Regions from separate parts of the Acidocella sp. genome, predicted to be linked through region 1. Evidence: predicted binding sites of a transcription regulator. Region 1 holds the regulator's gene; the other holds the start of a gene.
The links. The regulator HrcA, encoded in region 1, represses chaperone genes, less so after heat shock. The targets are predictions, from matches to a motif close to GTTNGCACTCNCNNNNNGNGAGTGCNAAC.
Positions count from the first base shown of each region.

Region 2: groES (co-chaperone GroES) is a predicted target of HrcA. The motif match lies at 2,285-2,313, and genes of this name have one in related genera.

Region 1 covers NZ_JBFWIX010000005.1:35,640-44,074, forward strand. The annotation lists gene AB7D48_RS05710 (Hint domain-containing protein) at 1-765, opposite strand, end outside; gene AB7D48_RS05715 (CDP-alcohol phosphatidyltransferase family protein) at 834-1,679, opposite strand; gene AB7D48_RS05720 (phosphatidylserine decarboxylase) at 1,676-2,365, opposite strand; gene AB7D48_RS05725 (Ig-like domain-containing protein) at 2,383-3,372, opposite strand; gene AB7D48_RS05730 (TIGR00730 family Rossman fold protein) at 3,426-3,980, shown strand; gene AB7D48_RS05735 (SIMPL domain-containing protein) at 4,099-4,791, opposite strand; gene ispD (2-C-methyl-D-erythritol 4-phosphate cytidylyltransferase) at 4,857-5,537, opposite strand; gene rph (ribonuclease PH) at 5,554-6,267, opposite strand; gene hrcA (heat-inducible transcriptional repressor HrcA) at 6,320-7,399, shown strand; gene AB7D48_RS05755 (Do family serine endopeptidase) at 7,524-8,435, opposite strand, start outside.
Region 2 covers NZ_JBFWIX010000001.1:184,199-192,633, reverse strand. The annotation lists gene AB7D48_RS00885 (hypothetical protein) at 1-88, opposite strand, end outside; gene groL (chaperonin GroEL) at 194-1,837, opposite strand; gene groES (co-chaperone GroES) at 1,920-2,213, opposite strand; gene AB7D48_RS00870 (usg protein) at 2,484-2,741, shown strand; gene AB7D48_RS00865 (class I SAM-dependent methyltransferase) at 2,787-3,449, opposite strand; gene AB7D48_RS00860 (protein-disulfide reductase DsbD family protein) at 3,534-5,426, opposite strand; gene hrpB (ATP-dependent helicase HrpB) at 5,442-7,862, shown strand; gene AB7D48_RS00850 (hypothetical protein) at 7,974-8,435, opposite strand, start outside.

The DNA of each region.
Region 1 (8,435 bases):
ATTCACCAGCGTGGCGGCCGATTCCGTTCCCCACACGCCATCAAACCCGTCGATCGTGCCGCTGGTCTCGGCGGAGGCGCCGCTGCCCAGCACCAGCCCTTCATGCCCGGCCCCCGCCAGGGTCGCGGCGATATTGCCCGCATTGACGAGGCTGCCCCCCGCCCGCAGCACCACCCCCGAAACACCGCCGTACAAGGCGCCGCTCGCCTGATTGACCAGACTACCCGTGGACGCCAGAACCGCCCCCGCGGCGGCACCGCCAATCCGTCCGCCGTTCTGGACCAGCCCGGCCGCGCCCAGGCTCACGCCATATGCCCCGCCCAGGATCAGCCCCGCATTTTCCAGCGACCCGGCCCCGGTGAATTGCACACCGACGCGCCCCAGCCCGGTTCCACCGCCGACACCGCCCAGGATCGTGCCTTGATTGGACGCATCCCCTCCGGCCAGCAGCACCAGCCCGGCCTCGCCCCCCTCGATCAACCCGGCCGTGGCGTTCGTGACATCCCCGAATCCGGCCAGATACGCGCCAAAACCCGCCACGCCGCCCGATGCCAGCGTGAGCTCCGCCATGAGTGTGCCGTCATTGACGACGGCCCAACTCTCACCGGATGCGCCATAAAGCGCGCTGGTCAGGCTGGGGGCGGAGGAAGACACCGTGCCGGCCAGCGTGACCCCGGCTCCCGCCAGAATGGCAAGGGGGGATTGCACCACACTGCCCAGTTGCAAGGCCAGCGTACTGGAGGCACTGATCGTCGAACCCGACATGAACCACTCCCAACGTCCCCTGCATTGGAAGTGAGCTTAAGATTACAGGATGTTTATATCAATGTTTTCTAAACCGAAGGTTGAATTTCCGTTTCGGTTTCATCGCGTTCCATCGCCGCGCGGCGTTCCTCCGCCTCGTGCGCCAGCTTGCGGTAGCTGCGCAGGGAGAAAGGCAGCATGACGATATAAGCCAGCCCCGCCAATGCGCCGGCAAAAAACGGGTCCGCGAAGATCAACGCCGCGAAGACGACCACCCCGAGCAGCAAGGGCAGGATGCCCGCGGTCGGGATCTTGAAATTCTTGAAGCTCCAGACAGGCAAGGTGGAAACGCAAAGCACCGCCACAACCGCCAGCACGAGCCCCGTGAAGAGCGGGTAGCTCACCAGATCCTGCAACCAGAACAAATTATGCTCATTCGCCGCCAAACCGATGAAGAGCGGAAACAAGACCAGCCCCGCCCCGGCCGGGGCGGGCACGCCGGTAAAGAAATTATAGGCGAAAGCCGCCTTGGGCGCGGAATCCAGCGCCGCGTTGAACCGCGCCAGGCGCAGCGCCATGGCCGAGGCGAACATCAAGGGCGGCAGAAAACCGAGCGCGCCCCAAGGCTGCAAGGACCACATATAGAGCAGCAGCGCGGGGGCCACGCCGAAGCAGAGAAAATCCGCCAGCGAATCGAACTCCGCCCCGAAGCGGGACGTGGCCTTGAGCATGCGGGCCAGGCGGCCATCCAACCCGTCGATCACGCCGGAGACGGCGATGGCCAGCACCGCCGTGCCGTAACGGCCTTCCAGCCCCAGCCTGATCGAGGACAGACCGATGCAAAGCCCCAGCAGCGTCATCAGATTGGGCAGCATGCGGTTGAAGCTGAGCCCGGAAAAACGCTGCCGCCGCGGCAGCCGGCGGACCGGCCTCATGGAAAGGAGGGCGCCCGCGGCGGCAATTGCGCGATGACCGTCTCTCCGCCGATCATGCGCTGGCCAACCGCCACGAGGGGCGTGCAGCCTTCGGGCAGATACAGATCGGTGCGCGAGCCAAACCGGATGATACCGAAACGCTGCCCGGCCAGAAGCGGCTGGCCTTCCGCCACCTCGCAGAGAATCCGGCGCGCGATCAGCCCGGCGATCTGCACCACCACGACATCGTGCCCATCGGCGGTGCGCAGCAACAGGGAGTTGCGCTCGTTATCGTCACTTGCCTTGTCCTCGGCGGCGCTCAGGAACAGGCCGGGATGATAGGCGATCTTGCGCACCGTGCCGGAGATGGGCGTGCGGTTCACATGCACGTCCAGCACCGAGAGAAAAATGGCCACACGGGTGCGCGGCTCGGGCGCGAGCCCCAGCTCGGCGGGGGGAACCGCCTGCTCGATGCTGACCACCAACCCATCGGCCGGGGCCACGAACACATCCTTGCGCGGCGGCAGCACACGCTCCGGATCGCGGAAAAAATACAGGCAGAACAGGGTGAAGATCACACCCAGCCAAGCCAGCGGCTTCCAGAAGAGCAGCCCGATGAGCGCCACCACAATGCCGCCGATGATGAAGGGGTACCCCGCCTTGTGCGGTGGGCTCATCACCGATTTTACAGTCTCAGCAATATTCATTCAGCCTTTTGCCTTGTTCAGTTCGTCTTCTTTTCCGGCAGGGTGAAGGCCTGCCCGGGGAAAATCAGGTTCGGGTCGTGGATTTTGCTCGCATTGGCGGAATAGATCAGCGTGTACAAGGTGCCACGCCCATAAACACGGCGGGCGATCATCCAGAGATTGTCGCCGGGGGCGATGACCACGTGGCCTTCCTCCAGCGCCTTGGCCAGCTCTTCCGGCGCGAAGGGCACGGTGACGGGCGCGATGGCGCCGCCATCCGGCGCCGTGGCGTTGAGCGTGATCATGCCCGGTTTTGCGGGCACCGGCGCCTGCACATGCCAGTGCCCGGCCTTGTCCGCCTTGGCGGTGCCGAGCGCCTTGCCGTCCAGCAGCACGGTCACGCTGGCACCCGCCGGGGCCGTGCCGCTGAACACCGCGTGGCCCTGTGCATCGTAATCCACCGCTCCCATGCCGAGCTGGCCGGGCTGCGGCCCCTGCCCGGTGACGACATCGCTGCCCTCCGGTCCGGACACAACCGCCAAGGCCGGCTTGCCATTGCCCGGCAGGGACACGGCCGCACTTTGCGGGCTGTTCACCACCTCGCCGCCGGGAAGCGTCTCGGAAAGGGTGAGTTCATGCGCGCCGGGCGGCAGCGGGTTGGAGGGGATCATCACGAACGCGCCTTGTGAATCCGCCGTGGCGGTGCCCAGGACCGTATCGCCATCCTTCACCGTTACCTTGGCGCCCGGCACGGCCCGCCCGGCCAGCACGGCATTGCCTTGGGGGTCCACGCGCACAATGTCGAAACTCGGCCCGGCGGGGCCGGTATTGGAGGCTTGCGGCTTGGGCGGGGGCATGGGTGAAATGGCGGCCGGCGGCTGCGGCGCCGGCGGCGTTGTGCGGCCATAATGAAGATATAGCAGCAATGCGGCATTCCCCAGCGCCAGCACAACCAGCACGATCAGGACGACGAAACGCAGATTGGGCCGCTTGGGGCCGGCGGGGTCTGGGAGAGCGTTGCTTGCCATGGCGGCCCCAGCCTGCCACGAACAAGGCAGAACTGGAAGCGAGGCAGTGATTCATGGGCAGTTTTTCCGTCACCGTATTTTGCGGCTCCAACCCCGGCGCCGACCCGGCCTATGCGGCGGCGGCCGAAACGCTGGGCAAGGGGCTGGGCGGACGCGGCATGCGGCTGGTGTTCGGGGGCGGCAATGTCGGGCTGATGGGCATCACCGCCGGCGCCACGCTGCATGCCGGCGGCGAGGTGACGGGCATTATTCCGGATTTTCTGCGTCAGCGCGAGGTGGAGTTCCAGGGCCTGACGGAGCTGATCGTGACCGACTCGATGCATACGCGCAAGCGCCGCCTCTTCGCGCTGGGCGATGTGTTCGTGGTGATGCCGGGTGGGCTTGGCACCTACGACGAAACCTTCGAGATCATGACCTGGAAGCAGCTTGGCCAGCACCACAAGCCAATCATCCTGGTGAATATTCTCGGCTGGGCGGATCCATTCGTGGCGATGGTCGAATCAACCATCGCGCGCGGCTTCGCCAAGCCCGAGATCCGGGAGCTGTTTGAGGTTCAGCCCGATGTGCCCGCCTTGCTGGCGCGGCTGGAGGAACTGCGCGGCGCCTGACGCCCGCAAGCGCCCAATTAGGCCAAGACTGGCCCTACCCTGAAACCGTCCCGGGGCAGTCTCACGGCTTCAAGGGACTTGGCTTTTTGTACGACGACCGGTTGTGAGACAGCCGGGTCTAATTTCCGGCATCCAGTTCAATCTCGGCCGTGACGTTTGCCGTAACCGTCACCTTGTCCGGGGCCGATTGCGGCGGCGGCGCGGCGGCGGCCAGCGCCATCATGCGCGGCATCGGCGGAACGGACCCACCGCTGGTATTCACATGCAGCGTCTTCAACGCCCCCACTTTCTTGTGCAGCACCCTGGCGATCTCCTGCGCCTGGGAGCGCAATTGCCCCAACGCATCGCCAATGGCTTCCCGGCCCGCCTTGGCGCGCCCGTCCTGGGAGAGTTCCCCGTTCAGTCCGGTCAATAGCAACCCCTGCCCCTGCAACTTGGCCAGGAGGGCGGTAAAAGCCTGGTCCGGCACGCCATCCTTGGCGGGCTGCGTCAGGGTCAGGTTTTGCTGGGCGGTGTATTGCGGCGCGGATTTATCGTCGGACAGGCTGGAATAGCTGTTATAGCCGCCCGTTGCCACGGCCACGCCCGGCACCGCGCGCGCCGCCGCCAGAGCCCGCGCCATCGCCTCGTTCACCGCCGCCTGGGCGCCAGCGGCATCGGGCTTCACGGCCTGGACGGTGAAACCGGCCACGGCCTCGTCCGGCTCGGCCTGGGCGGAACCGCTGGCATTGAGGGTCAAGGCCGTCTGGGCCGCCGCGGGCAGCGCCAACCCCGTCAGCACCGGAACCAGCATCAAGAATCGTGCGCCCATATGAGCCTCCCTGACATGATGCGCCCAGCATAACGCCGTGCGCCGCCGGCTGCCAGCCATGGCTGTCAAGCCGCCGAAAGCAGCGCCTCCGCGCGGATCAGGTCGGCGGCGGTGGTGATCTTGAAATTATCCTCCGTGCCTGGAACCATTTCCACCCGCAGGCCGGCATGTTCGGCGATCATCGCATCGTCGGTGAAATCCGTCTCCGGCGCGCTGCGCACGGCATGGCGATGCGCCCGCAAAATATCCAGATAACGGAAGCCCTGCGGGGTTTGCGCCCGCCAGAGCCCCTCACGGCTGACCGTGCCGGTCACCACCCCTTCCTCCACGCGCTTCAGCGTGTCGGCCAGCTTCACGCCGACAATGGCGGCGGCGCCGCGCTTTAGAACGTCCAGCACCGCGGAGATGGTCTCCAGCGCGACAAAGGGCCGCACCGCATCGTGGATCAGCACGGTGGCGGGTTGCAGAGGCCCGATGGCCTCCAGCCCCAACCGCGCGGAATCCTGGCGCTCCTTGCCACCAAACCGCACCGCCAGCAGCTTCTCCAGCCCGGCGGTGGCGTCGTCGTACAGCGCCTGATCGTCGGGATGAATCAACACCTGCACAGCGTCGATCGCGGGGTGGCGCGCCAGCGCCTGGATGGTATGACGCAAAATCGGCTGCCCCGCCAAAGGCAGATATTGCTTCGGCAGCGGCCCGCCGACACGGTAGCCCCGCCCGGCGGCCACGATCAGCCCGATATTCATCCTCTCTCGCCCTTTCTCAGCCCAGAGCGGCTTTCTGCGCGACAAACAGAGCGGCCGTGCCCTCACGCGCCAGCCCCAGCAGCTTGTTGAAGGCCGACTCGTCAAAGCTGGATTTCTCCGCCGTCGCCTGGATCTCCACGATACCACCGGCGGCGGTGAGAATGAAATTCGCATCCGCATCGGCGGAGGAATCTTCGGCATAATCCAGATCCAGCACCGGGTGGCCCTGGACGATGCCGCAGGACACCGCCGCCACCTGCCCCAGCATGGGCATGGATTTGATCACGTTCTTCGCCTTCAGATGCCGAAACGCCAGCACCATGGCCACATAGGCGCCGGTGATGGAGGCACAGCGCGTGCCGCCATCGGCATTCAGCACGTCACAATCCAGCGTCACCGTGATCTCGCCCATCGCCTTGCGGTCCAGCACGGCACGCAGGGAACGGCCGATCAAGCGCTGGATCTCCTGGGTGCGGCCCGATTGCTTGCCCCGCGCGGCCTCACGGTCGCCGCGCGTATGGGTGGCCCGGGGCAGCATGCCATATTCGGCGGTCACCCAGCCCTCGCCCTGGCCACGCATGAAGGGCGGCACCCGCCCCTCGACACTGGCGGTGCACAGCACCTCCGTGCCGCCCATGCGGATCAAGGCGGAACCCTCGGCATGGTGGGAAAAGCCGGTTTCGATGGACACCGGACGCAGCGCGTTGAATTCTCTGCCTGAGGGCCGCATACTCATCTCCTTAATATTCTGCTCCGCCGTGCTATTATCCGAGCCAAGCCATATGGACCATAGACCAACCACCCCTTTGCCCCGCCTTCCGCCAGGGCTCGATAGCCGCTCCGCCGCCGTGCTGCGGGAAATCGTGGAGCAATATGTGGAAACCGGCGAGCCCGTGGGCAGCCGCACGCTCTCGCGCCTGCTGCCGCAGAAACTCTCGCCGGCCACCATCCGCAACGTGATGGCGGATCTGACCGATGCCGGGCTGCTCTTCTCCCCCCATACGTCCGCCGGGCGGCTGCCGACCGAGCGCGGCTTGCGGCTGTTCGTGGACGGGCTGCTGCAATTCGGCGAGCTTTCCGAGGAGGAGCGGACCAATATCAACCTCTCCCTCGCCCGCTCGGGGCGCTCTTTGCAGGATACGCTGACCCAGGCCTCCAGCCTGCTCTCGGGCCTGTCCGCCGCCGCCGGGCTGGTGCTGGCCCCCAAGGGGGACGGGCCGGTGCGGCATATCGAGTTCGTGCCGCTCTCCCCCGGCCGGGCCCTGGTGGTGCTGGTCGCGGCCGATGGGCAGGTGGAAAACCGCATCATCGAAACCCCGCCCGGCCTGCCGCCCAGCGCATTGCAGCAAGCGAGCAATTTTCTCAACGCGCATCTCTCCGGCCTGACCTTGACGGAGCTGCGCAAGCGCGTGAACGCGGAATTGTCGGCCGACCGCTCGGCGCTGGATGAGCTGACCAGTGCCGTCATCGAGGCCGGGCTCGCCACCTGGGGCAATGGCGACAGGCTGGAGGGGCGCGGCGGCTCGTTGATCCTGCGCGGCCAGGGGCGGCTGCTGGAAGATATCGACCAGCTCGAAAAACTCGGCGCCATCCAGGCCTTGTTCGAGCGGCTGGAAACCGAGGAGACATTGCTGAGGCTGCTCGACCTCGCCGAGGAATCGGATGGGGTGCGGATTTTCATCGGCGCCGAATCCGGGCTGTTTGGCACCGCCGGTGTCTCGATGATCGTAGCACCCGCGCGCAACACACAGGACAGGATCGTCGGCGCCATCGGCGTCATCGGCCCCACGCGCATCAATTACGGCAAGATCATCCCGGTGGTGGACTACACCGCGCGCGTCATCGGCCGGCTGCTGGGGTAAACCGTCCCATATCCCGCCCCGTCAGTCCGGCGGGGTCAATCTGGCGGGCGCCACCGGGCCTGATGAGTTCATCCAACCCGGCGGCACCTTGCACAACCGCCCGCCTCGCGGCGGGCGGGTCTGTTCAGTTCCCGTCCTTGCCGTTCCCGCCGGACAACGTGATCCCGACGAACAGCGCCTGCCCCTGACGGACAATGCGCAGCGCCACCGCGCCAGCGCCGGATTTGCGCGCCGCCTTGATCGCGGCCACGGCTTCGTCCGGGCTGCTGATGTCCGTCGGGCCGACCCCCACCAGGAGATCCCCTTGCTGCAAGCCGGCCTCGTCGGCCAGGGAGTTCGGCTTCACATTCACGATCACCGCGCCGGTGGCGTCCGTGGGCAGGTTGAGCTGGCTGCGTAAATCCGGCGTCAGCGGCGCCAATGTAATGCCGAGCGCCCCCTGGGAGGCTGTCTGCTGATTGCCGGCACCGCCCTGCTGGAAGCTCGCGTCGGGGTTGGAGGGCATTTCCTCCACGGCCACGGACACGTCCTTCTTCTGCCCGGCGCGCACATAGCTGATATCGGCCTTGTGGGTCGGGTCGATATTCGCGATGTCCGTGGCCAGATCGCCCGGATCGGTCACGGTCTGGCCGTTGACGGCGACAATCACGTCACCCGGCTTCAACCCCGCCTTCGATGCCGGGCTGTTGGGCGCCACCGCGGCGATCAACGCGCCATCGGCATTCGGGTTGGCCATTGGCAGCTTCAGCGCCTGCGCCATCTGCGGCGAGACCATCTGCGCCGAAACCCCCAGGAAGCCGCGCGTCACCTTGCCATGGGCAATCAACTGCGTGACCACGCGCTTGACCATGTCCGACGTGATGGAAAAGCCAATGCCCACGGAACCGCCCGAAGGCGACAGAATGGCGGTGTTCACGCCGATCACCTGGCCTTTCTGGTTGAAGAGCGGCCCGCCGGAATTGCCCTCGTTGATCGGCGCGTCGGTCTGGATAAAACGGTCATAGGGACCATCCCCAATATTACGCCCCAAGGCCGA
Region 2 (8,435 bases), on a different contig from region 1:
CGGCGACATGGGCGCGGAACCTGGCGACATCCCCGGCGGAGAGAACGCCATGCCGCACGGCCTCGTCGAGATCTGATTCACTGTACATGGGCGCGATATTGGTCCGTCGCGCGCCCATTCGCCAGGGGCGGGCGGGCAACAAAAAACCCCGGGGCTGCCCCCGGGGTTTCCTGTTTCAGGCTGAGAGGCCGGATCAGAAATCCATGCCGCCCATGCCGCCCATGCCACCCATGTCGGGGGCGGGGGGAGCCTTCTTCTCGGGGCGCTCGGTCACACCGGCTTCGGTGGTGATGATCAGCGAGGCCACGGAGGCGGCGTCCTGCAGGGCGGTGCGCACAACCTTGGTCGGGTCGATGATGCCGGCGGCCACCATGTCCTTGAACGCGCCGCTCTGCGCGTCATAGCCATGGGCGTAATCGGCGGTGTCGAGCACCTTGCCGGCGATCACGGCGCCGTCCTCGCCAGCGTTCTCGGCGATCTGGCGCAGCGGCACCTGGATGGCGCGGCGGATGATCTCGATGCCGGTATGCTGGTCGTTATTCTCGGCCTGCAGACCTTCCAGCACCTTCACGGCGCGGGCCAGGGCCACACCGCCACCGGGGACGATGCCTTCCTCAACCGCGGCGCGGGTGGCGTGCAGCGCGTCGTCCACACGGTCCTTGCGCTCCTTCACCTCAACCTCGGAGGCGCCGCCGACGCGGATCACGGCAACACCGCCGGCCAGCTTGGCCAGGCGTTCCTGTAGCTTCTCGCGGTCGTAGTCGGAGGTGGTCTCCTCGATCTGCGCGCGGATCTGGTTGACGCGCCCGGTGATGTCCTCCTTCGAGCCCACACCCTCGATGATGGTGGTGTTCTCTTTCTCGATCAGCACCTTCTTCGCGCGGCCCAGCATGGCCAGCGTCACGGTCTCAAGCTTGATGCCCAGATCCTCGGAGATCACCTGGCCACCGGTCAGGATGGCGATGTCCTCCAGCATGGCCTTGCGGCGGTCGCCGAAGCCAGGGGCCTTCACGGCGGCGATCTTCAACCCGCCGCGCAGCTTGTTCACCACCAGGGTGGCCAGGGCCTCGCCCTCGACATCCTCGGCGATGATCAGCAGCGGCTTGCCGGACTGCACGACAGCTTCCAGCAGCGGCAGCATCGGCTGCAACTGGGAGAGCTTCTTCTCGAAGATCAAGATATACGGGCTGTCGAGATCCGCGATCATCTTCTCCGGGTTGGTGATGAAATACGGAGAGACATAGCCACGGTCGAACTGCATGCCCTCGACCACGTCCAGCTCGGTCTGGATGCCCTTGGCTTCCTCAACCGTGATCACGCCCTCATTGCCGACCTTCTGCATGGCCTGGGAGATCATGTCGCCGATCTCGGATTCGCCATTGGCGGAGATGGTGCCGACCTGCGCGGTCTCGGCCGGGGTGGTGATCTTCTTGGTGCGGGTCTTCAGCTCTTCCACGACGGCGGCAACCGCCTTGTCGATGCCGCGGCGCAGATCCATCGGGTTCAGCCCGGCGGCCACGGCCTTCACGCCCTCGCGCACGATGGCCTGGGCCAGCACGGTCGCGGTGGTGGTGCCGTCGCCGGCCAGGTCGTTGGTCTTGGAGGCGACTTCGCGGATCAGCTGCGCGCCCAGATTCTCGAACTTGTCGGACAGTTCGATTTCCTTGGCGACGGACACGCCATCCTTGGTGATGCGCGGCGCGCCGAAGCTCTTCTCAATGACGACGTTGCGGCCCTTGGGGCCCAGCGTCACCTTGACGGCATTGGCGAGAACATCGACGCCGCGCAGCATGCGGTCGCGCGCGTCGGAACCAAAACGGACGTCTTTGGCAGCCATATGTGTGACTCCTTAAGAATTGTTGAGCGTCCTGACGACGGAGCGGCCTTGCCGCGAGGTCTGGCTCAGGAAGCTGAGAAAATCAGGCGGCGATGATGCCGAGAATGTCGGATTCCTTCATGATCAGCAGGTCTTCCCCGTCGATCTTGACTTCGGTGCCGGACCATTTGCCAAACAGCACGCGGTCGCCGGCCTTCACATCCAGGGCCACCAGGGCGCCGGTCTCGTTGCGGGCACCCGGGCCAGCGGAGACGATTTCACCTTCCTGCGGCTTTTCCTTGGCGGTGTCGGGGATGATGATGCCACCCGCGGTCTTTTCCTCCGCGGTGATGCGGCGGACGACAACGCGGTCGTGCAAGGGGCGGAAATTCGCCATGTTGATCGCTCCTAAACATTATGTCTTAAAAGCTTTCCAGCCTGTCCGGCCCAATCTGCGGCACCGCGGCTGTTAGCACTCCCTTTGTGAGAGTGCCAAGGGTGTAGCCCGACCTTTAATCAGAAGTCAAGAACAGGCAGCACTCCGAAAGGCTGAGTGCCAAGTTTCTGGTTTCATTGAAGAATTTAGTTGCAAACCAGGGGGTTGTGTATGGCAGTCTGATGAAACCCCGGGGACACGCCACATTCAAGCCGATGGAGCGATTGGAGCATGTCCCTTGCCTTGCAGATGCGCGATTACCGCCTGACCACCGCCGAGATCCTCTATCACATGCCAGATCATCCCGGTCTGTTGCAGAGCTATGTCTGGCAGGAGCTGGATCTCGCCCCGCAATTCCCGGCGCTGCATAAATTCCTGGATTTCTGGGCATCCAACCTGGATGGCAAATTACACTCCGTGCGTGTCGCGCAAGCCGGGCTCATCGCGCCGCCGCGCTGGCGCGCCGGGCAGTTGCTCACCCTGCATTGATCTTGAGATTCCCGAGTTTTTTAAAGAGGCTGTTGGAGCGCCCGCTTAGCCGTTCGGCAGTTCCACCAACCGGAACAGCCCCAGGGGCGCCATGTTCCTCACCGTGGCGGCGGCCAGGTCCGCCCCGGTGAACATATGGCCCAGCCGGAAGTCCGGATGCCAGCCGAGCAGGCCAGAAGCTCCCGCCATAGCGCGTTCCACCCACCAGACCGGTCCGCTCTCCCGGGCGAAGTGATTGACGAACAGGATCTTGCCGCCGGGCTTCACCACCCGGCGCAGTTCCCGCACCAGCGCCTGTGGGTCCGGCACCACGGAGGCCACGAACATCGCCACCGCCACGTCGAAACTGCCATCCTCGAAGCTGGTGGCCTGGGCGTCCATTTCCAGCAGCGCCTCGACATGATGCAGCCCCAGCCCGGCCGCGCGTTCCCGGGCGATGGCCAGCATGTCCCGCGAAAGATCGATACCCGTGATCTGTTTCTTGGCCGCATAAAGCGGCAGGGCCAGGCCGGTGCCGACCCCCACTTCCAGCACCTTGGCGCCGGGGGTGTCATTGACCGCCGCCACGGCGGCGCGCCGGGCCTGGCGGGAGATCAGTCCGAACCAGCTATCGTAGGATTTGGCATAACGTGAATAGGCGGCACGGATTGTATCGGCATCCAGTTTCGCGCGCGGGCCCTCAAGGGCCGCGCCGGAGACATCTCGCATCCTGTAAGTCCTTGGCGCCCGTCATAAAACAGTAACTGAACATTGCGGCGTAATGGGCGCGGGCGCAATGGGCTGACGCGGTTTTTAACCGGAAAGCGCGGCCGAGACGATACCCGGCGTGAGAATTTGCGGTAATTTCACCGGCTGGCCGCCCCCGGGTGGATAATAAAGATAAAGCGGCACGCCGGCGCGGTGATTCGCCGTCAGCAAGGCGGTGATGGCGGGGTTCCGGTCCGTCCAGTCGCCCACCAGCACGGTTACATGCTTGTCCTTGAACAGTTTTTGCACCGTGGCGGATGCAAGGGTGGAGCGTTCATTCACCTGACAGGTGATGCACCAGGCGGCGGTAAGGTCGATGAAGACCGGCTTGCCGTCCGCCCGCAAGGCGGCCAGCGCCGCCGCGCTATAGGGTTTGGCGTCGGGCAGGCTCAAGGCGTCTGCGGCGGGCGCCGCGTGGAAAAACGGCAGCAACACCAGGACCAGCAGCGCGAAAACCGGGCGGCGCGGCAAGGCCAGCCCCAGTGCCAGCGCGCCCAGCCCCAGCAGCGCCAGACCGGGCAGGCCCGCCTGCCGGAACAAAACCCAGCCCAGCCACAAAAAGGTGGCGAACATCGGCACCGCCAGGATTTTCTGCGCCACCATCATCCAGCGTCCGGGGCGGGGCAGGGCGGCGGCCAGATGCGGCACCGCCGCCAGAACCAGAATCGGCAAGGCCAGCCCCAGCCCCAGCGCCAGGAACAGCCCCATGGCGGGCAAGGGCGCCATCGCCAGCGCGGCGGCAATGGCGGCCCCCATGAAAGGGGCGGTGCAGGGTGTGGCCACCAGCACGGCCAGCAGCCCGGTGAAAAAACTATGTTGTGCGGGAATCCGCCCGATAAAGCCGGGCATGGAGAGATGAAACAGCCCGGCCAGGCTCAGCCCCGCCGCCAGAATCACCCAGGCCGCCAGCGCCACGAAAATGGGGGATTGAAACTGAAACCCCCAAAACGCGCCGATTCCGGCGGCCCGCAAGCCCAACAGCACCCCACCCAGTACCGCCATGGACAGCAAAATGCCCGCCGTATACCCCAGCGCCTCGCGCCTGATATGCCCATGCGCCGCGCCCCCCATCCTGGCGAAGGCGGCGGCCTTCATCGCTAGCACCGGAAACACGCAAGGCATCAGGTTCAGGATCAACCCGCCCGCCAGCGCCAGCAGCCACCAGGGCGCGTGCGAGGCCGGCGGTGCCGGCGTGGCCGTCAGGCTCAGCGCCTGGGTCTGCCCGCTCGGGTCGGTAAGCTCCACCACGCCGGAGAGTTTGGCGGGGGGCGGGCCCGCCAGTTTCAGCCGCAGGGCCAGCCCGCCTGTGTCGAACGACAAGGGCTGCGGCGCGTCATTCACGAGAACGCTGGCGGAATCGGGGAAGAATCGGGCGGTTTTCACCTGGGACGCGCTCACCCCCGTGAGGCAGAGCGTGCCATCGGCGCTCAGATGCGCCGGATAGGGCGAGGGCACGATGGAAGGCCCGGCGGGAAACAACCCGGCCTCGGCCGAGGCGCCCCCCGTCAGGGGCAGGGTGAAATCGGCATGTTCCGGCACGCACTGGTCGGAGCAGACCAGCCAATGTGCTTGCACGCTGACCTGATCGCCGCTCACATGGCTGGCGGTGAAGGGCAGCACCACATGGCCGGAGAGCACATAGGCCCCAATTCCGGCCTGTGAAAAAAATTCCGGGGGTGGAAAGGCGATCGGCCCCAGGGCCGTCGGCGCGTCCGCGCTCACGCTGGGGGGGAAGCCGGCATCGCCCGGGTCGCGCCAATAAATATGCCAGCCCGGTTTCAGCTTGAAATCCAGCGCCAGTGTCACTTGCCCGTTGTCCGCCTGGTTGGCGGCGGAGATCAGCCGGACCTCGTCGCGGGACGAATGATAAGAGGGGCTGGAGGCCGCCAGCGCCAGATGTGGCAGCAGCAGCAAGGCAAGCGGAAGCAGAAAACGCATGGGCGGGAATATCGCATGAACGCGCGGGCTCTGATACCAGGGCACGGCATGATTTACCTTCCCGTTACAGAAGTTCTGCCGGATTTGCTGCATGTCCTGAAGCCCGAGGGTGGCAATGCCGTGCTGGTGGCGCCGCCTGGGGCGGGCAAAACCACCAAGGTGCCGCTGGCCGCCCTTGAGGCGGGGCTGGGCAAAATCCTGTTGCTGGAACCGCGCCGCCTGGCCGCCCGCGCGGCGGCGATGCGCATGGCCGAGCTGCTGGGCGAGGTCGCTGGCGAGCAGGTGGGCTTCCGCACCCGGCTGGACAGCGCCGTGGGCCCCAAAACCCGGATCGAGGTCATCACCGAAGGGCTGCTCACCTCCCGCCTGCTGTCCGACCCCGGACTCTCCGGCGTGAATCTGGTGATCTTCGACGAGGTGCATGAGCGCAGCCTGGAGGCCGATCTGGCCTTGGCCCTGGTGCGTGACCTGCAACGCACATTGCGCCCGGAATTGCGGATCCTCGCTATGTCCGCCACCGCCGAGGCGGAAAAATTTTCCGCCCTGCTGGATGCGCCCATCGTCGTCAGCGACGGTAAATTATTTCCGGTGGAGGTGATCCACGCCAAGCGGGATCTCATGTCCCCGCGCGATCTGCCCGACGCCGCCGCCAAGGCGGTGGGCGAGGCGTTGGTGGCGCATCCGGGGGATATTCTGGTCTTTTTGCCCGGCATGGCCGAAATCCGCCGGGCCGAGCAGGCGCTGGCCCGCTGCCCGGCCTTGGTGTTGCCCTTGCACGGCGATCTCTCGCGCGAGGCGCAGGACAAGGCCCTGCGGGAGCATCCGGAACGCCGGGTGGTGCTGTCCACCTCCATCGCGGAAACCTCGCTCACCGTGCCGGGTGTGCGCATCGTCATCGATGGCGGTTACCGCCGTGCTCCGGTGCTGGATACGGCTTCGGGCCTGACAAGACTGACCACCCAGCGCATCTCCCGCGCCGCCGCCGCGCAGCGTGCCGGGCGCGCGGGGCGCCTGGGGCCCGGCGTGGCCATCCGGCTCTGGAGCGAGGCGCTGAATCGCGGCCTGGCGCCATTCGACCGGCCGGAGATTTTCGCCGCCGAACTGTCGGGCCTCGCCTTGGCCTGCGCCGCCTGGGGGGACGCCCCGGCCGATCTGCCCTTCCCGGACGCGCCGCCGGAAGGGGCGTTGAAAGCCGCGCACGCCTTGCTGCAAGGCCTGGGTGCGTTGGACGAGACGGGCAGGATCACCCCCCTGGGCCGCGAGATGGCCCGCCTGCGGGCCGAGCCGCGCCTGGCCGCGATGATGCTGGCCGCGCCGGACAAACCCACCCGCGCCCTGGCCGCCGACATCGCCGCGATTCTGGAGGAGCGCGATTGTCTCCCCCAAGCCGCGTCGGCGGATCTGGCCTCGCGGCTGGAGGCTCTGGCCGGGCGCGGCGAGGGGGACAGGGCCATCCTCTCCCGTGTGCGCCAGGCCGCCAGGATTTACCGCAACCGGCTGGGGGTGGGGACAATTCCCGGTTTTGGCCCGCCCGGGCCCATCGTGGCGGCGGGATTCCCGGACCGGATCGGCCAGGCGCGCGGGGAGGCGGGGTCTTACCGTCTCGCGGGGGGCGGTTCGGGCAATCTGCCGGCTTCGGACCCGCTGGCGCGCTCCAAGCTCATCGCCGTGGCGGCGCTGGATGGGCGCGGCGCCAGGATCCGCCTTGGCGCCGCGCTGGATGTGAATGACTTGCCGGATTTTCTGGCCGCCCGCTGCAAAACCACGCGCGAGACCGGGTTTGAGCCGGTGAGTGGGGTTGTCTCGGTGCGCGAGCGTGTGCGGCTGGGCAATCTGGTATTGGCGGACCGTTCCGCCGCTCCGGCGCCCGAGGAAATCCAGGCCGCCCTGGCCCAGGCGCTTTCCACCCGCCTGGACCAGCTCGATTGGACCGAAGCGGCGGATAATCTCTGTGCCCGCGTGGCGGTGATGCGGGGGCTGGACGCGGATTATCCGGATTGTTCCCGCATCGCCCTCGCCGCCAGCGTGCAGGATTGGCTGGCCCCCTATCTCGCGGGAATGACCAGCCTGAAAGAGGCGAAAAGCCTGGATCTTTGCCAGCTTCTCCGCGCGCGCCTCTCCCGCGAGCAAGCCGCGCGGCTGGATAAGGAGCTGCCCGCCGAGCTGCATCTCAAGGGCGGGCGGGTGAGGGTGGATTATTCAGGCCCGGTGCCCGTGGCCTCGGCTCGCGCCCATGTGTTTTATGGCACGGATTCCACGCCGGGCCTGGCGGGCGGTAAAATTCCGCTGCAACTGGCGCTGCTTTCCCCGGCGCAACGCCCCATTGCCATCACGGCGGATCTGGCCGGGTTCTGGCGCGGTGGCTGGGCAGATGCGCGGCGCGACATGCGCGGGCGCTATCCCAAGCATGACTGGCCGGAGCGGCCCTGGGAGTAAGGGGCGGTGGAGCCAGGGGGGGACGGATTTGGACATAAGATTGGACATAAGATGGGTTTGCGGATGGGTTTGCCGCGTAAATCCATCTTATGTCATCCGCCTCCGGGTGGTTCACAGCCGGCGGTAAGGGGTGACGGGTTGCAGGCAGATTTCCCCATGCCGGGCCCAGCGCACCTGGACCTTCACGGTTTCGCCGGTCGGCAGTTCAAGCTGGAAGGCGCCGAACAATTCCGGCTCTTCCTCGAAGGTGACACGGTAAAGCTCCCCATGGGTGCCCAGCAGGGCGCATTCATGGCAATTGGGTATGCCTGTCTCGCCATTGGGCAGGATGACCTTCGTGACGGGGTTGAGAATACGCAATTCGAGCTTGTTGCCCTCCGTCGCATGCACGGTGACGATACGTTCCCAGCCATCGGCATGTTCCAGATGCAGCTCCTGACCGATTTCGAAATGCCGGGCCGCGTCTGGAAAGGGGGAGAGAATCACGGCGCTGTACCCCGCGAGCGAACAATCCGTGATGCGGCATTTATGCTGGCGCGGATGGTCTGAAGTCCTCAGGATGGTGCGTTGCGC